DNA from 3 places in the Rossellomorea sp. H136 genome. Region 3 is predicted to be linked to each of the others. Evidence: riboswitches for the same ligand, from Rfam matches in the RefSeq annotation. Region 3 holds a riboswitch; each other region holds the start of a gene.
What was found. A riboswitch is a leader RNA that binds a small molecule or an ion and turns the genes downstream of it on or off. The one in region 3 is predicted to bind cobalamin.
Positions count from the first base shown of each region.

Region 1: another riboswitch for cobalamin. It lies ahead of ACYH0O_RS13960 (ABC transporter substrate-binding protein); the one in region 3 lies ahead of ACYH0O_RS05670 (hypothetical protein).
Region 2: another riboswitch for cobalamin. It lies ahead of ACYH0O_RS19945 (hypothetical protein); the one in region 3 lies ahead of ACYH0O_RS05670 (hypothetical protein).

Region 1 is NZ_CM166371.1:2,765,934-2,771,278, forward strand. It holds gene ACYH0O_RS13955 (FecCD family ABC transporter permease) at 1-638, opposite strand, end outside; gene ACYH0O_RS13960 (ABC transporter substrate-binding protein) at 601-1,569, opposite strand; cobalamin riboswitch at 1,704-1,902, opposite strand; gene msrA (peptide-methionine (S)-S-oxide reductase MsrA) at 2,121-2,651, shown strand; gene ACYH0O_RS13970 (hypothetical protein) at 2,708-2,863, shown strand; gene ACYH0O_RS13975 (glycosyltransferase family 2 protein) at 3,070-4,185, shown strand; gene ACYH0O_RS13980 (glycosyl-4,4'-diaponeurosporenoate acyltransferase CrtO family protein) at 4,406-4,690, shown strand; gene ACYH0O_RS13985 (CvfB family protein) at 5,001-5,345, opposite strand, start outside.
Region 2 is NZ_CM166371.1:3,916,524-3,921,868, forward strand. It holds gene ACYH0O_RS19935 (copper homeostasis protein CutC) at 1-255, opposite strand, end outside; gene ACYH0O_RS19940 (ABC transporter substrate-binding protein) at 385-1,323, opposite strand; gene ACYH0O_RS19945 (hypothetical protein) at 1,344-1,865, opposite strand; cobalamin riboswitch at 2,030-2,216, opposite strand; gene ACYH0O_RS19950 (hypothetical protein) at 2,346-2,678, shown strand; gene ACYH0O_RS19955 (DUF2584 domain-containing protein) at 2,718-2,960, opposite strand; gene ACYH0O_RS19960 (alpha/beta hydrolase family protein) at 3,330-4,112, opposite strand; gene ACYH0O_RS19965 (ABC transporter substrate-binding protein) at 4,331-5,332, shown strand.
Region 3 is NZ_CM166371.1:1,123,893-1,129,237, forward strand. It holds gene ACYH0O_RS05645 (GyrI-like domain-containing protein) at 1-10, shown strand, start outside; gene ACYH0O_RS05650 (hypothetical protein) at 420-938, shown strand; gene ACYH0O_RS05655 (DNA topology modulation protein) at 1,033-1,539, shown strand; gene ACYH0O_RS05660 (hypothetical protein) at 1,971-2,144, opposite strand; gene ACYH0O_RS05665 (IDEAL domain-containing protein) at 2,350-2,574, opposite strand; cobalamin riboswitch at 2,932-3,129, shown strand; gene ACYH0O_RS05670 (hypothetical protein) at 3,306-3,530, shown strand; gene mmgD (citrate synthase) at 3,531-4,646, shown strand; gene prpD (2-methylcitrate dehydratase) at 4,749-5,345, shown strand, end outside.

The DNA.
Region 1 (5,345 bases), 1.6 Mb from region 3:
ATGTAATCCCACCCTCTCATGGACACGCTTCCAAGAAGCCAACCGATGATTTGTCTTAATTCCTCTCCCGTCAGGGCGATCATTAACGATATAAAGGAACCTAAAAAAGAGCTGAAAATGATACCTGTTAATATGATGGTTTCTACCTTCATGGTTCTTTCAACCTTCTGTGCAAACCATAATACGAGAAACACGGTTATAATCGAACAAAGAATACTGAGAAAGGGAAGCGTAAACTTTCCAATGAAAGGAATGCTCCAATTAAAGAACAACGTAATAACAGCGCCGACCGATGCTCCTGAAGACACACCCAATGTATATGGATCAGCCAGAGGGTTGCGCAATAGTCCTTGAAAAGAAGCTCCTGCAATTGCTAGGGAGCTTCCAACCAATAATGCCAGTAATACTCTGGGCAATCTTATTGAGTACACTATATTTGCAAACATTGGATCAATTTCTTCCGGTATAGGGAATCCAAACCATTTAGCTCCAACGATGAACAGAATATCCATCGGTGGCACAGAGACGGTTCCTATCGAAATACCGGCAAAGAGAGCGAAAAGTAAAAACGTCACAGCCAATCCGTATGTTATCCATATTTTATTCTGTAAATAACTCCGGATAGATCGACTTTGCAATTTCCTCTACTCCTTCAACTAATCTCGGACCGGTACGTGTGACCAGATCTGAATGTACGTCATGGACATCTTCATTTTTTATGGCGGTTACATCTTTCCAACCTTCTCGGCCCATCACTTGATGTTCTTTAGGATTTTCACTATAAAAACCATAGGTAGTAATGATGACGTCCGGATTGAAAGAGATGACTGCTTCTTGGTTAACTTGGATCCATCCCTCCTGATCACTCATCACATTTTCGGCATTTACAAGTGAAAGCATTTGATCAATAAAAGTATTTTTCCCTGTCGAATATATGTCAGGAGAAGGTGAAACCTCTACATACACTTTTTTCTTTTCAGATACACCACTGACTTTTTCCTTAATGGATTCTAGATCCGCTTTCATCTCAGAAATGACGGATTCAGCTTCGTCTTTTTTTCCGACCAATGTGCCGATGTTTTTCATCGTGGTGTACACTTCCTCAAAGCTATTGGCATCACGTACGATATATATCTTTACCCCTGCATTGCGAAGCTGTTCTAACCCTTCTTCTGCCGACACAGCAGTGGACTCATGAGCAAGAACCAAATCCGGATTCAGACTGATGATCTTCTCAACGTTAAATTCCATTCCACCTATTTTTTCTTTGTCCGCCGCTTCCTTTGGGTAATTATCAAAATCTGAAACCCCTACAATTTCCTTATTCAACCCTAACTCGAATAAGATTTCTGTGTTACTTGGAATCAATGAAACAATATGCTTAGGTTGCTCATCCAGAGTGACTTTATTATTCAGGGCGTCGTTTACTGACAAAGGAAAAGCAGATTGTCCCTGACTGACTTCCCCGCTATTTTCATTTTTTTCTACACTTTCTCCGTCAGTACCGCAAGCTGAAAGGAGTCCTAGAGATAATATTAGTGTAATAATGATTTTGAATGTGTGTTTCATACGTTTTCCTCCTGTAAATAAACTTATTCCCAGACAAAAAAACATCTCCAGTGGGACTAGAGATGCTGTGTAAGATGCATAAAAGGCTTTAAACCGTTAAACATGCATATTACACCTTTCTATCCGCGTAGTATGGGTGCGAGATAAATCAGGCAGGTCTCCTGGCTCATGGTCATTGCTTGCTGCACCTTCCCATGCACATTTGCACAGTGGTTTTTATACAGTTCACTTCCATTTACAGTGGCGGGACCGCGTTGGAATTACACCAACTTCCCTATTATGAAGCGAAGAAGTATCGTCACTTCCGCTTCACCTGATCTCATGTCATATGTAATTATTCCGTTCAACAGAATTATACACAAGATTCTATGGATAGTGAATGGAATTTGATAAACTTTGCTGAAAATAGCAGTAATACTTCTTTTCGAAACATTTACCGGTGCAACCTTTCGAGCTAATAGATTGTCCCCTCCATTCTTTCGTGTTAAAATCTGTTTCAAGCAATCGCTTTACTGCTTTAGAGGAGCACATATGGTACAGGAGGTTCAGCAATGAATGAAAAAAAAGAAATCGCTACCTTTGCTGGTGGTTGTTTTTGGTGTATGGTAAAGCCATTTGATGAATTACCGGGCATTATTGATGTTGTGTCAGGTTATTCAGGGGGACATCTTGAAAACCCAACATATCAAGATATAAAAGCAGGAAAAAGTGGACATTACGAAGCTGTTCAAATCACATATAATCCTGATTTGTTCCCTTATGAAAGATTATTAGAGCTATACTGGCCTCAGATTGATCCAACGGATGATGGCGGACAATTCCATGACCGCGGGGATCAGTACCGCACAGCTATTTTCTATCATAATGAACACCAAAAACAATTAGCTGAAAAAACGAAGAACGAAATAGTAGTCAGTGGACGATTCAGAAAGCCAATCGTCACAAACATTCTTCCTGCCTCCACTTTCTATCCGGCAGAAGAATACCATCAAAAATTCTACAAGAATAATCCAGATGAATATAAACAAGACCGTGCAAAATCAGGTCGCGATGAATTTATAGATAATCATTGGAAGAACTAAATAGTGGGATGAAATAAACTCCTTTCGCCAAACTAATGGCAGGAAGGAGTTTTTGTATGAAGAAAAATGAGAAAAATACAGAAGACAAAGAGCAGGTTATCGGGTTTGAAGGCCCAGGGAAAGTCGTCAATTTCTTTGACCCCTATCCGGATGAAGATGAAGAGAATGTAAATAACTCGGATACGGTAGATAATCATTCTTCAGAAAAATAGTAAAAACATAAAAGGTGAAGATTATTTAAATTTAACCTTCACCTTTTCATATTAACCAATGCCAATGTGTCCATTTTGTAAGACTTCAAACAAATTTGACATGAATTCATATGCACCAAACATCCAGTCCTGATGAATAAAGGTATCACCTTTAACGAAAATGGTTAAAATGTCGGTAAAAAACCAAAAGATCAGAGGGTGAAAAAATGTATATTTGGTTAGGGTCTATTATTCTTACCGTTTTCCTGTTTACTAGAATCCCTACAGTCAAAAAGTCCATTCATGTAAGGAATAGTTTTCTCGTAAAAAAATGCTCCATCATCATTCCAGCCAGAAATGAAGAACAGACGATTGGAAATCTATTATCGAGTATTCAGAAGCAATTTATTCAGCCGTTTGAAGTGATCGTTGTAAATGATGGATCTAAGGATCGAACGAAGGCAATAGCTGAAGGGTTCGGTGCAACTGTCGTGGATACTCCCCCTCTTCCACATGGATGGAAGGGGAAATCTTGGGCTTATTGGAACGGGGCGAAAGCATCAAAAGGTGAATTCTTACTGTTTGTTGACTCAGATACATGGTTCGAGCAAGCAGGACTTCTTAGAATATGTGAGACTTATCAAGAACAGCAATGTCAGGGAGTTCTGAGCATTCATCCCTATCATAGGATGAATAGTGGATATGAGACTTTATCCATGATGTTTCATTTAATGGTATTCGCCGCAACAAGTGTAACCCATCTCCTTTCCGGGTTGGTCAGGCCTTCGGGTGGGTTTGGTCAGTGTTTCCTGTGTACAAGAGATGTATATCAACGAATCGGTGGGCACCAAGCAATCAAAGGAGATATGGTGGAGCATTTTGCTTTAGGTCGACGTGCAAAAAAATGTGGAGAATTAGTAGAAGCAGTCAGCGGACGCAATGCCATATCAATGAGAATGTTCGGGAACGGGTTGAGTGAATTATTCCACGGGTGGTCGAAGAGTTTCGCTTCCGGGGCAAAATCGACAAACATCATCCTTTTGGGACTATCTTCTTTGTGGATTACCTCTCTCACTTCTTTTGTCATACATTCGCCGGTAATGGTATGGACAGACCCATATATTTATATGATTCAGTACTTGTTTTTAAGTGTTTATTTGTATTTCATTCTTAGCAGGATTGGAAATTTCACCCTTCTTGAGACGCTCTTATTTCCAGTCCATATTCTATTTTTCGTTATGACCTTTTCCCACTCGGTGTTTACAACATTTTTGAGGAAAAACACAAAGTGGAAGGATCGATACATTTATTTAGAAAAAGGGAAGGATGAAAAGATGAAATGACCATCCTTATAAATATTTTCGCATGTGTAAGTATTCATTTCGTTATTCCCTTTTTGACATTCAGATTTACCACCAAACAACTCCAAAGGTTGTCCCCCCTCTTTCAGCCTCTTTAAATGGAAGCCAGGGGTGGTATGTTTCGGTTTTTGAAGATTAAAAAATGGAAGAAATATATACCTGATGAGGGGGATGGTTTCGTGGTGGCTTAAATAAGAATGAAATCTGCCTCTCTTCTCAACAGGGGCGGATCACGTTCCTTCACGAATTGAATTGTGCCGAAGTATCCCACTGGCTACAAATGATACCGGCACCTTTATTTTACATTCTAAATAGTGGAGTCGAGTCCTGTGTAATGTTCCTATACGGAATATTATTTAACCTGCCTCATATTCTCTTGCAGCGCTACAATCGAATGAGGGTCGTAAAGATAATAGTTCAATATCCCCAGTTGAAATTTCGGAATCTAAGTCCCCAAATTTCTAACCATTTTACAAATAGTGAATAAATTTATAAGAGTTGGACCATTTTAATGATAAGAACCGAGGAAGTCCTCCACTTCAATCGCCATACATCACCCGATTTGCTCGGTTCCCTCTTCTAGCCCCTCCTTCTTCCAGGACAAATAGTACAACTCTATGGACTCCTTCACAAGGGAGAATCCTTTTTCTCAAATTAAAAGTGGTCAGCGCCGTCAAGCACCGGAGCTTTTGCTGATGTATATAAAAGAGTGCTGACAGTTAGTCAGCACTCTTTTATATATGTTCAAGAAAATCAGGATAGGCTACACTCTCTGGGTGAGCCTCCCATTATTGTTTTTACTTTTTTAAGTAAGTCCAGCCTTCTTCTTGATAAACCCGGTCTTCCTTCATGAGTTTTCCAAGGGCTCGTTTGAAGGAAGCTTTGCTCATATTAAAGCGATCTTTGATATCATCCGGCTGGCTCTTATCCCAAAAAGGAATAGCTCCATTTCTTTCTTCCAGATACTCAAGAATGACTTCTGCATCATCCAGCATTTTGTCCTGCTTTAACGGTAAGAATGAAACATTTAAGTTCCCGTCATCCTTAACGTCAATGACTCTCCCTTCAACCAGCTCTCCCAGTCTCGGCTCCGCCTTGCGTTCATTCTCGTGAACGAAGCATCGATATCCTTGTTCGGATAG
Region 2 (5,345 bases), 2.2 Mb from region 3:
TATTTCATTTATGGTTTTTACTTGGTCCATCATGATGTGCAATTCTTCGGCATCATACGAGAAAGATTTACTATGTAAACGAATCATAACCTGAACAGGAATCGATACAGCCCTCAATACGTTTTCTATCATTTGATATTCAGGAGTTAATCCTCCCTCGTGTATGTCAGATACCAATTCAAGTCGATCTGCTCCGGATGCTTCTGCAATTTTGGCATCTTTCTCATTCAAGACAATGACTTCCAGTTTGCTCATGTTGATTTCCCCTATCGCGATATTGTTACGTTTACTTTATCATAATGGCTCGAAAATTGTATAACTTGAGATAAAAAAGACAATGATTCCACATACAAATCACTGTCTTCTCCAATCTAATATCCTACTTTATTCAGAAAATAAATCCGGATACACCGTTTTTGCAGTTAGCAGAACGGCTTCTCCAATACGTGGTCCCGGTCTTGACATAATATCTGAATCCAGGAAATGAACCTGATCATTTTTCACTGCCTTTACATCTTTCCAGCTTTCCCGGGACTTGATTTCAGCTGTCGGCTCGTCGACATACCCCACTGTCGTTAAAATCATATTAGGATTCCGTTTAATGATTTCTTCTTCGCCTACTTTCACCCAGCCTTTTTGGTCTACAAAAATGTTCTCGACCCCAGCCGTTTCCAGTATTTCTTGCTGAAACGTTTCTGCTCCTGCTGTATAGATATCCGGGGAGGGACTGATTTCAAAATATACTTGTTCTCTTTCCTTTAACGTACTTACTTTTCCTTTCACATCTGAAATCTGTTGCTTGATGCCATCTACCAATTCGTCCCCCTTCTTCTCTACTCCCATTACCGTTGCAATCTGTTCAATATCCCCATAAACATCTTCAAAGGTTTGGGCAGATTGAATAACGAATACGTTTAATCCCGCCTCTTCAAGCTGCTTCACTCCGGCATCATCTCCAGTAGTATACGCAATGACAGCATCTGGCTTTAGCGCAATGACCTCTTCAGCATTGACCGTCATGGAATCCGATACTCTTTTAATCTTTTTCGCTTCTTCAGGATAGTTGTCGAATTCAGTTGCCCCGACTACCTTATCCCCAGCTCCTATTGCAAAGAGAATCTCTGTGTTACTCGGCTGTAAGGAAATAACGGTTTCCGGTACTTTCTCAAAGCTAATCTCTTCGCCCCTGTCATCGGTCACAGAATAAGACTCATTATCAGACTTAACTTCCTTTGTGGATGTTTCCCCTTCCCCATTGCTGCACCCTGCGAAAACAACCAGGATGAGTGATAGTAGTAAACTATTTAACCATAACTTTTTCATATTTCATCTTCTCCGCTTCTCTATATTTTGTCTTTATACGATTTACTCACAAAAGGAATTTCTTCAATCCCTTCACATTTATTCACATACACGGCCATCACAAACAGGACATTTGCCAGTAAATGAGCGTATTTAAATAAAATGCTCTCCACTTTCATTTCAGTACTGACTTTATGTAAGGCACGGACGGACTTTTTTGCTTCACTGCGGCAGGTATGAAGCACACATGCAGCTGTCGAGCCCTGTGGAAGGACAAAGGTTTGGATTCGGTCCTCGACTTCCAACACATAACGATCGTACATTTGGCTCAATGTATTTAAGTCCTCTTCCTTGATGGCTGTCATTCCACGCACCGACCCATTAAGATGGTACGACATCTCAGCTAAATACAGTAAATCATCGTTCACTTTCGGTAAGTGCTCCGTCAATGATGACGCGAGTCCGATTTTAGTCGACAGTGAATCGGTCCGGATCTCAAAATCTACGGTTGAAACAGATTCACGCATATAGGGATAACATAAGTAGCGGAAATCCTTTGCCATCTGTAAACTCCTCCTTTCTGAATAATGTTTGTGAAGCACCTATCGTATTTCCAGGGAGGATAAATAAACACAAAAAAACCACCCAAGAATATTGGCCGGCAGTTGTCATCCATAAAAAAAGAGATGTTAAATAGCCGCACCATACCCCTAACTTCCGAAGAGCATAATACGATGAAAAAAAGGCAGGTATCCTGGCTTGTGCGTCAGCCTACTCTAAGAACCTTCCCATTTGAATGTTCAAATAGTGGTTTTCTTCTTATTTCGTCAGCACTTACAGTTGCGGAAACAGCTTCGGACTCACACCGAATTCCCTTTAAGCTAAAGATCAGCACCTAATTTCTGCGGGAATTATTCACTTAAGGAACATTATACCACTTTATCCATTTCAAAGTTGATGAAGTTTTGCATAAAAAACAAACATGTCGGCGTACAAGCTTGAATATCTTTTGAGTATGTGAAGAAATGATAAGGAGGAATAACATGAAGCGATTGGTTGTATTGCTATTATGCGTATTTTTGTTAAGTGCATGCGGAGACAAAGAACCTGCATCCTATGAATTATGTGGATATGGGGATATGATGGTAGTGAACAAGAAGGAATATGTGAAGGTTTCTGAGGAGAAGAAGCTGGTCCTGGATGAGAAGCTCGGGGCTATTAAAGAAAAGATTGAGAGTCAATATCACCCCGTGAATGATTTTACGGCAAATACACTGAAAAAAGGGACTCCCATTTATAGCGTGAAAGATCACAGCAACTATCTAATCGCACAGACTGAGGATAATCGCTATATTTTATATGAGGAAATACAATAAAAGGAGGGCTGTAAGCGGATGTTTACAGCCCTCCTTTATTTAGTTCGTGGAATTCAAGGAAATCAATCGATACAGAATCATCGTTTTCTCATCCGTCCACTCCATCTTTTCGATCTTGCCGTAACCACTGGGATCACTGTGTTTCGTCTTTCTCACATCTATCGGAATATGCATAGGATAAAGCCGATATCCATCCTTTTGGAGCTCGAACAGGTTCTCTTCTTTCCTCACTTCTTTTCCTTTTGTCACAATCATCGTGTTTAATTCCAAGCCCATGCCCATTATGCTTAACCTCAATCCTTTTTTATTAAGTCGCTCTTTTCGTATACTTTGTTGCTTTTGAAAAAGAGAGTAGTGGTTGATTTTAGCTTGTATAGTGAAATATTGTTTCTTTCAATTGTTATTTGGCATAAATAAGCTCTGTCAAGAAAACTCTTAAAGATGGTGAGAGGAACCGCGTAGACTCCTGCGAAAGTACGGTCGTGCCGAGACCCCGTTCGGTAAGCTGAGGGGATTCCGTCGAACGCTAGCTGCAAGTGAAGCAGTTCCCATGACCATCCCGCACAAACTGGTTGGCAAGGTCCTGGCAGATTCTATGTTAGAAAACAACAATCTTTGCGAAAAGAGCTTTATTTAATCATACACCACTGTCTATTGATTTTTCATCCATGTGCATAACATGGAGACAATCTGTTGGTTCTTTCGTGGTGGAAAATAATGCGTAAACTCTTTGAAGTATCGGGATGAAACAGATTTCTCCAACTCTTTCAGTCTTTTTTCTAATCTATATGCATGCTCCACTGAAACGTTCTGATCCTTTTCACCGTGAATGATCAATACGGGAGCTTCAAGGTTTTCTAATTCGTATAGTGGGGTACGCCATTCGTATCGTTCCGGAACTTTATTGGGACTTCCTCCTATGACTCGTTTCATCATTCTCCTGAGATCCTTCCGTTCGTCATATGTTAAGAACATATCGGAAACGCCTCCCCATGTAACAATGGAGGTAACGTCACTGCGCTGGATGCCTGTCAGCAGCGCCATTACTCCTCCTCGAGAAAAGCCGAACACATGAATCCGGTTATCTGCCACTCTGTGATAGCTTTTGAGCAATTCAAGACCCGAAATGGCGTCTTCACGATCATCCCCCGCAAAATCTTCATTTCCTTCTCCTCCAAGATTGCCGCGATAATAGGGAGCAAAAACAATGAACCCGTGAGAAGCAAATTGAGCGATTCTCGCAGGGCGGACCATGCCGACGCCTTTGATCCCGCCTCTCAAATAGAGGAACCCGTCATACTTCCCAACTCCTGCAGGTTCAGCCAATAATCCTTTCACCCGGAGGCCACCGGATAGATAGGTAATTTCATATAGTTCCACACGAGGATTAGGTGAAGGAAACAATGTTTTCTTCACAATCGTTCCGTTTTTCATATTCTCTTCCTTTCAAAACGTGCTCTGGGTATTCACACATTTTTTATACTCTACATAGGATATTTTAGCAAATCTCATCATCAGCAGATGATTCAAGACCCTGCCTTTATGACCATCCTACCCTTTTAATATGGAAAGATAAACAAGGCAAAGAGAGATGCACTCATCCCCATTCTATCGATAAACGAGTTTCACAAAGCTTAGAGGAGGAATAGTGAATGAAAAAATGGCTTCGTAGTGGCTTTGCCGTATTACTCATAGGCATGTTGGCAATCGGGTTGACAGCATGTGGAGAAAAAGAAGAAATCGTACAGAAAGTTCGTGTAGCAGAAGTAACCCGCTCGATTTTCTATGCTCCTGAATATGTCGCAATCGAAAAGGGATTCTTCAAAGAGGAGGGGCTCGACATTGAACTAACCACTACCTGGGGTGGTGATAAGACAATGACCACCTTGCTATCCGGCGGTGCTGATATCGCCCTGGTCGGTTCAGAAACTTCGATCTATGTTCATGCACAAGGTTCGAATGATCCAGTCATTAACTTTGCTCAATTAACCCAAACCGATGGAACATTTCTCGTCTCACGTGAAAAAGTGGAAAACTTTGAATGGGATCAATTAAAAGGTTCCACCTTCCTAGGTCAGCGTAAAGGCGGTATGCCACAAATGGTTGGGGAATTTGTCCTGAAGCAGAATGGCATCGACCCGCAAAACGATTTAAACCTCATCCAAAACATTGATTTCGCGAATATCGCGAGTGCCTTTGCATCTGGTACAGGGGACTACGTTCAGCTATTCGAACCAACGGCATCCATTTTTGAACAGGAAGGAAAAGGGCATATCGTAGCTTCCTTTGGAACAGAATCAGGTCATGTTCCCTATACAACGTTCATGGCCAAAGACAGCTACATGAATGAAAACAAAGAAACCGTAGAGAAATTTACGAAAGCTCTGTACAAAGCTCAGCAATGGGTGGCGGAAAACAGTGCAGCAGACATCGCGAAAGTGATTGAGCCCTATTTTGAAGACACAGAACTTTCATTAATTGAAACGGTTGTTGATCGCTACAAATCACAAGGATCCTTCGCGACAGATCCGATCCTTGACGAAGAAGAGTGGAATAATCTCCAAAACATCATGGATGAAGCAGGAGAGCTTCCACAGTCCGTTGATCATGAAACGTTAGTGAACACTTCGATCGCTGAAAAAGCAGCAAAGTAGAACGATTCGGGGC
Region 3 (5,345 bases):
TATTCAATAGTAGGATTCTCCCCACGTCATTTTTCGAGATCATAAAAAGAAAAAGTGGATCATATATCAAAATTCCGGGTAATAAATGGTTGAAACCGGATCATAGATATAACTGAAAAGTGGTTCATAAGTCGTGAATACCGGTTGATATATTGGATGAGAGATGATTATCTACTCAAATAAGCTCATTGATGATCATAAAACGTGATATTTTCATAGGTCTTGATCAAAAACAATTGAAAGGGTGTTTAGTTGAAAGATTTTTATGGTCCTTATTTTAGTAGGTTCATGGAGCCCCGGGGAAAGGCACCTTGGCTTTAGGTGAAAAAGGATACCAACGGGATTGTCTCTGTGGTTTTTTTAGAATAGCTTAAATATACATGACCTATCTTGTCGTGTGACCAGAAAGGGGGAAATTCGTGTTTTTATTTATCGCATTTGCGCTGCTATTTCTAAATGTGGCGTTTCTTATTTTAAAGCTTGTGGCTCCTTACTCTGAAATGATGAACTCTTTTAAAACAGTGAATGGATTTTGGAAAGCTCAGGTGGCTTGTTTGGCTTTTGTCTTGCTCTTCGTATTTCTCCATTTTTCAGGGGAGGAGAGGGCCAAATGGCATATTAGCCCTGACTATGTTTCAGATGGCAATTTGTATTTAGGTGATGAGAAGGGGAGCATCGAATACAATTCATTTGTGATGGAGGAAGATAACTTTAAAACGAATCTGATACTTCCAGAGAAAGCCGTAGGTGCAGATAAAGTGCGCCTTCTGTTCACTCACGATGGCCGCGGAAAAAAAGCACCGATCGCGTTACCGCATTCTCGGGAGAAGGAACAACCAGTGACGCTGTGGTTTCCTGACAGTGGGAAATGGAGAATGGATATTGAAATAAATGGTTCCGTCTATTCTTCAGTCGTGTTGCCCGTCAAAGAGAAATAACCGAATCATAGGGATAGGTCCCTTGGCTTTTTTCCGGAATAAGGGCCAAAGGGCCTGTCCTTATGATCTTGAGAAAGAGAAAAAGGGGGTCCCCATGAAAAAGGTTGTACTTATTGGTTCAGGTGGATCGGGGAAATCTACACTGGCAAGGCAATTAGGTGAAAAACTAAAGATAGATGTTTATCATCTTGATGCGATGTTTTGGAAACCTAATTGGGTTGGTGTTCCAAAGAATGAGCAGAAAAAAGTTCAAAATGATTTAGTTAGAAAAGAAGAATGGATCATTGATGGGAACTATGGCGGGACCATGGAGATAAGACTGAATGCAGCAGATACCATCATCTTTCTCGATATTTCCAGAATAATTTGTGTCTACCGTGCTTCCAAAAGATTGTTGAAGTACAGAAATAAAACAAGACCGGATATGGGGGAAGGTTGCGAAGAAAGATTTGACTTGAAATTTTTTAAATGGATATGGAAATATCCGAAAACCAGCAGACCGGAAATTTTAAATATACTTAAACAATTGCCTAAAGATAAACAAGTCATCATGTTGAAGTCACCAAGAGAAGTTCAACAGTTCTTGGAAAAAGTAAGATGACTTTATTTATCTAAAGGGGATGAACGTCGTGAATTGCAAATTTTAAATATCTTATCAATCCTTTGTAGGGTTTCATTAGGAGCTTCAGCTTTCTTCTTGTTCAAAGCATTTTTTGAAACAGCCAAGGAAAATTCGACACGCTGGCATGATTACGATGGAAAGTGGCATGATTATTGTCATTCCGGCACGATAAATCTGAAACTGGCATGATTATCCGAAATCATGCTTGAAAGTAGCCTAAACCGGCACGATTACCGCGTAAAGATTACAATTTTCTTTTAAATCGCTTGTTTTTTTATACATAGTTGTTTCCACCTGGCGAATAGCAGGTTCCGATTAGAAAATCTTGAACACTCCCTGCGCTTTTTGAATTAAAAAGTAACCCAAAAATGGCTTGGTTCAAACCTCAAGCCATTTTTGGGTTGAATCAGCTATTCATTGATCTTTTGTTGCACCTGTTGGATTTTCTGTTGTGCTTTTTCAAGTTCGCTTTGAGCAAAATGACACGCATCTGCTTCAGAACCGTTTGAATTAACTTGCTTTAAATGAAGATGTGCTTTATGGATAATATCTTGGGCTTCTTGTAATTCGCTTTTAAAGTTCATAGCCGTTCATCCTCCATTAAATTATTCACCATTATCATGTGCAGGTCTTCAATGAATTACTCATCTCATATCATCAGGAGAGGATCATTCATCTCTTTCAGGTGAAAATGAAAAAGGAGAGAAACTCCTGCCAAAGTCAGCAAGAGAATTCTCTCCTTTTCATTATCCATAAAAACCAGTGGCTTATTTATATCCAATCAATCGATTATACCGTTACATCCTTTTCCTCGTGATCTTTACGGATCTGATTTAACTCCTCCGTGAACCGCAGGAATTCTTCTTTGTTTCGATCACGTAATGATTGGTCGATTTTCTGTTCGAGTTGCTCTTTCCGGAAAGTTAGCAGGGCCTTGTCCAAAATCATTTCTGCAAAAAGAGAGTCTATGCCGGGTACCTCGGACTGTGGTGAATTTAGCAAATACTTCTTCATGAAAAATCAACTCCTTGACCTTTTTTATATTATACTAACCATTATCTCAATATTCAAACATTTTAATCGAAAATAATAAATTAATTGAAGGGAAGGAAGTTGGAACCAGTTTCATTTAAGATTTTGTTAAGTTTGCTTTTCCTTATTCAGCTACTAATCCTCGGTGTTGAAACCGCCATTTACTCAGGTTTCGTATCAAAATTAATGAACTTTAAAAAATATTTCCCCGTGGCTTGGAAGTATTTAGCTGATTTGCTTGTCCCATACAAAAAAGCTTCAGAATTAAAAAGGAAAATATATCAAACAATAAAATTGTTTGTAATTTTTAGAAATATTTGATATGTTTGATTGGAAAACTGAATACGTGTAGAAGCAGGTGTAGAGGGATATGACGATCCTCTACTTAATAGGGAAGTTCGGTTAGAGTCCGACGCTGTCCCGCAACTGTAATTGGGAGCGATTCGAAAAAGCCACTGTCTTTAGAAATTTGAAGATGGGAAGGTTCGGAGAGTGATGATCATAAGTCAGGAGACCTGCCTGTTTCAGCACACATCAATACCTACGAGGATAGGGGGTGTTAAGTGCGAACGAGTGATCAACATTTTTTGTTTTGGCTTTTTGGGGGAACAGAAAATGTTTATTTAAGCATCAGTTCGATCTTAACAACTTCTTTTTAGAAGTTGTTTTTTTATTGTCCATTTTTAAACAAGACGGATTCGAGGTGAACTTCTTTGTATGGAACAGTTGAGTATTTTACTGATTACTTCAAAACGTGCATTATGAACAACTTCAGTGGAGAAAAGCCACTTATGCTTCCTTCTAATTATCAGCGATTGACAGAAGAAATCATAATGCGGATAGAAAAAAGAGAAGATAAAGAAGTTTGTCTGAGCAATCTTGAAAGGGCTTACAACAAAATAAATGATGAGTTATTTGGAGATAGGAGGAAGAGATGATTGGAAGCTAAAGAAAAATTTTTCCCCGGACTTGATGGTGTTGTTGCAGCAGAAACAAAGATCTCGTTTTTAGATACGGTACAAAGTGAAATTGTCATCCAGGGCTATGACCTTATTAAACTATCACAATCTAAAGAGTACATGGATATTGTCCATTTACTGCTGGAAGAGAGTTTACCTGATTCTGCAGAGAAAGAAGCGCTGGAAAAGGTGTTGAAAGGTGAATATGAAATACCTGGGGATCTGATTGAAATATTCAAACAGCTTCCTGGAAATACACATCCCATGGATGGGCTTAGAACAGGAATTTCAGCTCTTGCAGGATATGACAACAAACTCGATGATCGTTCATTACCCGTGAATAAAGGGCGGGCTTATCAACTTCTTGGAATGGTGCCCAACGTTGTGGCGAATAGCTATCGGATCATTCAACAAATGGAGCCGATCCGTCCAAACGAAGATCTATCATACAGTGCAAATTTCTTTTACATGATCACTGGGCGAGTCCCTTCTCTACTGGAAGAAAAGATATTTGACCGCTCTTTAGTCCTTTATAGTGAGCATGAGATGCCGAATTCCACTTTCACGGCAAGGGTGATCGCGTCTACTCATTCTGATTTATACGGTGCCTTAACCGGTGCGGTGGCTTCCTTAAAAGGGAACCTGCACGGAGGAGCGAATGAAGCGGTTATGTACATGCTTAATGAAGCAGGCAGTGTGGAAGCATTTGAAGAGTTGCTCGAAATGAAAATGATGAAAAAAGAAAAGATCATGGGGTTTGGGCATCGCGTGTATATGAAGAAGATGGACCCTAGGGCATTAATGATGAAGGAAGCGTTAAAAGAACTATGTGATGTAAAAGGCGACCACCTTTTATATGAAATGTGTGAAGCCGGTGAGAGAGTAATGGAGAGAGAGAAAGGAATCTATCCGAATCTTGATTATTATGCAGCTCCGGTCTATTGGATGTTGGGGATACCGATTCCACTATATACTCCAATCTTCTTTAGTGCCAGAACAGTCGGACTTTGTGCGCATGTGATTGAGCAGCACGCCAATAATCGACTCTTCCGTCCGCGAGTACATTATACAGGCGAGCGACGTGTATTTAATTAAACAACTGGGGAGTTGTAACGTCGCCCGCCTGATGCAAATGGATATTTTGGCGAATACCCATTTATATCATAAATAACTTTTAACAGAAAAGGAAGGTATCTCATGCTGAAAACGAACGAAACGACGAAAACCGATGTGTTATTGGAAGAAATAGCCGATTACGTATTAGATAGAGACATCACAAGTACGGAAGCATATGAAACGGCACGCTATGTATTGTTTGATACGCTTGGATGCGGAATTCTCGCTTTGAAATACCCGGAATGTACAAAGCTTCTGGGACCTGTCGTACCCGGGACAATTGTACCGAATGGGACTCGAGTGCCAGGTACATCGTTCGTCCTTGATCCTGTGAAAGGGGCATTCAACATAGGGTGCATGATCCGCTGGCTGGATTACAATGATACGTGGCTCGCTGCTGAGTGGGGACATCCATCTGACAACCTTGGAGGCATTCTTGCTGTAGCGGATTATGTAAGCCAGGTACGGATTTCTGAAGGGAAAGAACCCTTACAAGTTCGGGATGTGCTCGAAATGATGATCAAGGCCCACGAGATTCAGGGAGTACTGGCCTTGGAAAATAGCTTGAATCGTGTAGGTCTCGATCATGTTCTATTTGTGAAAATCGCAACGACAGCTGTTGTAACGAAGATGTTGGGTGGATCTCGTCAGGAAATCATTAATGCGTTATCAAATGCA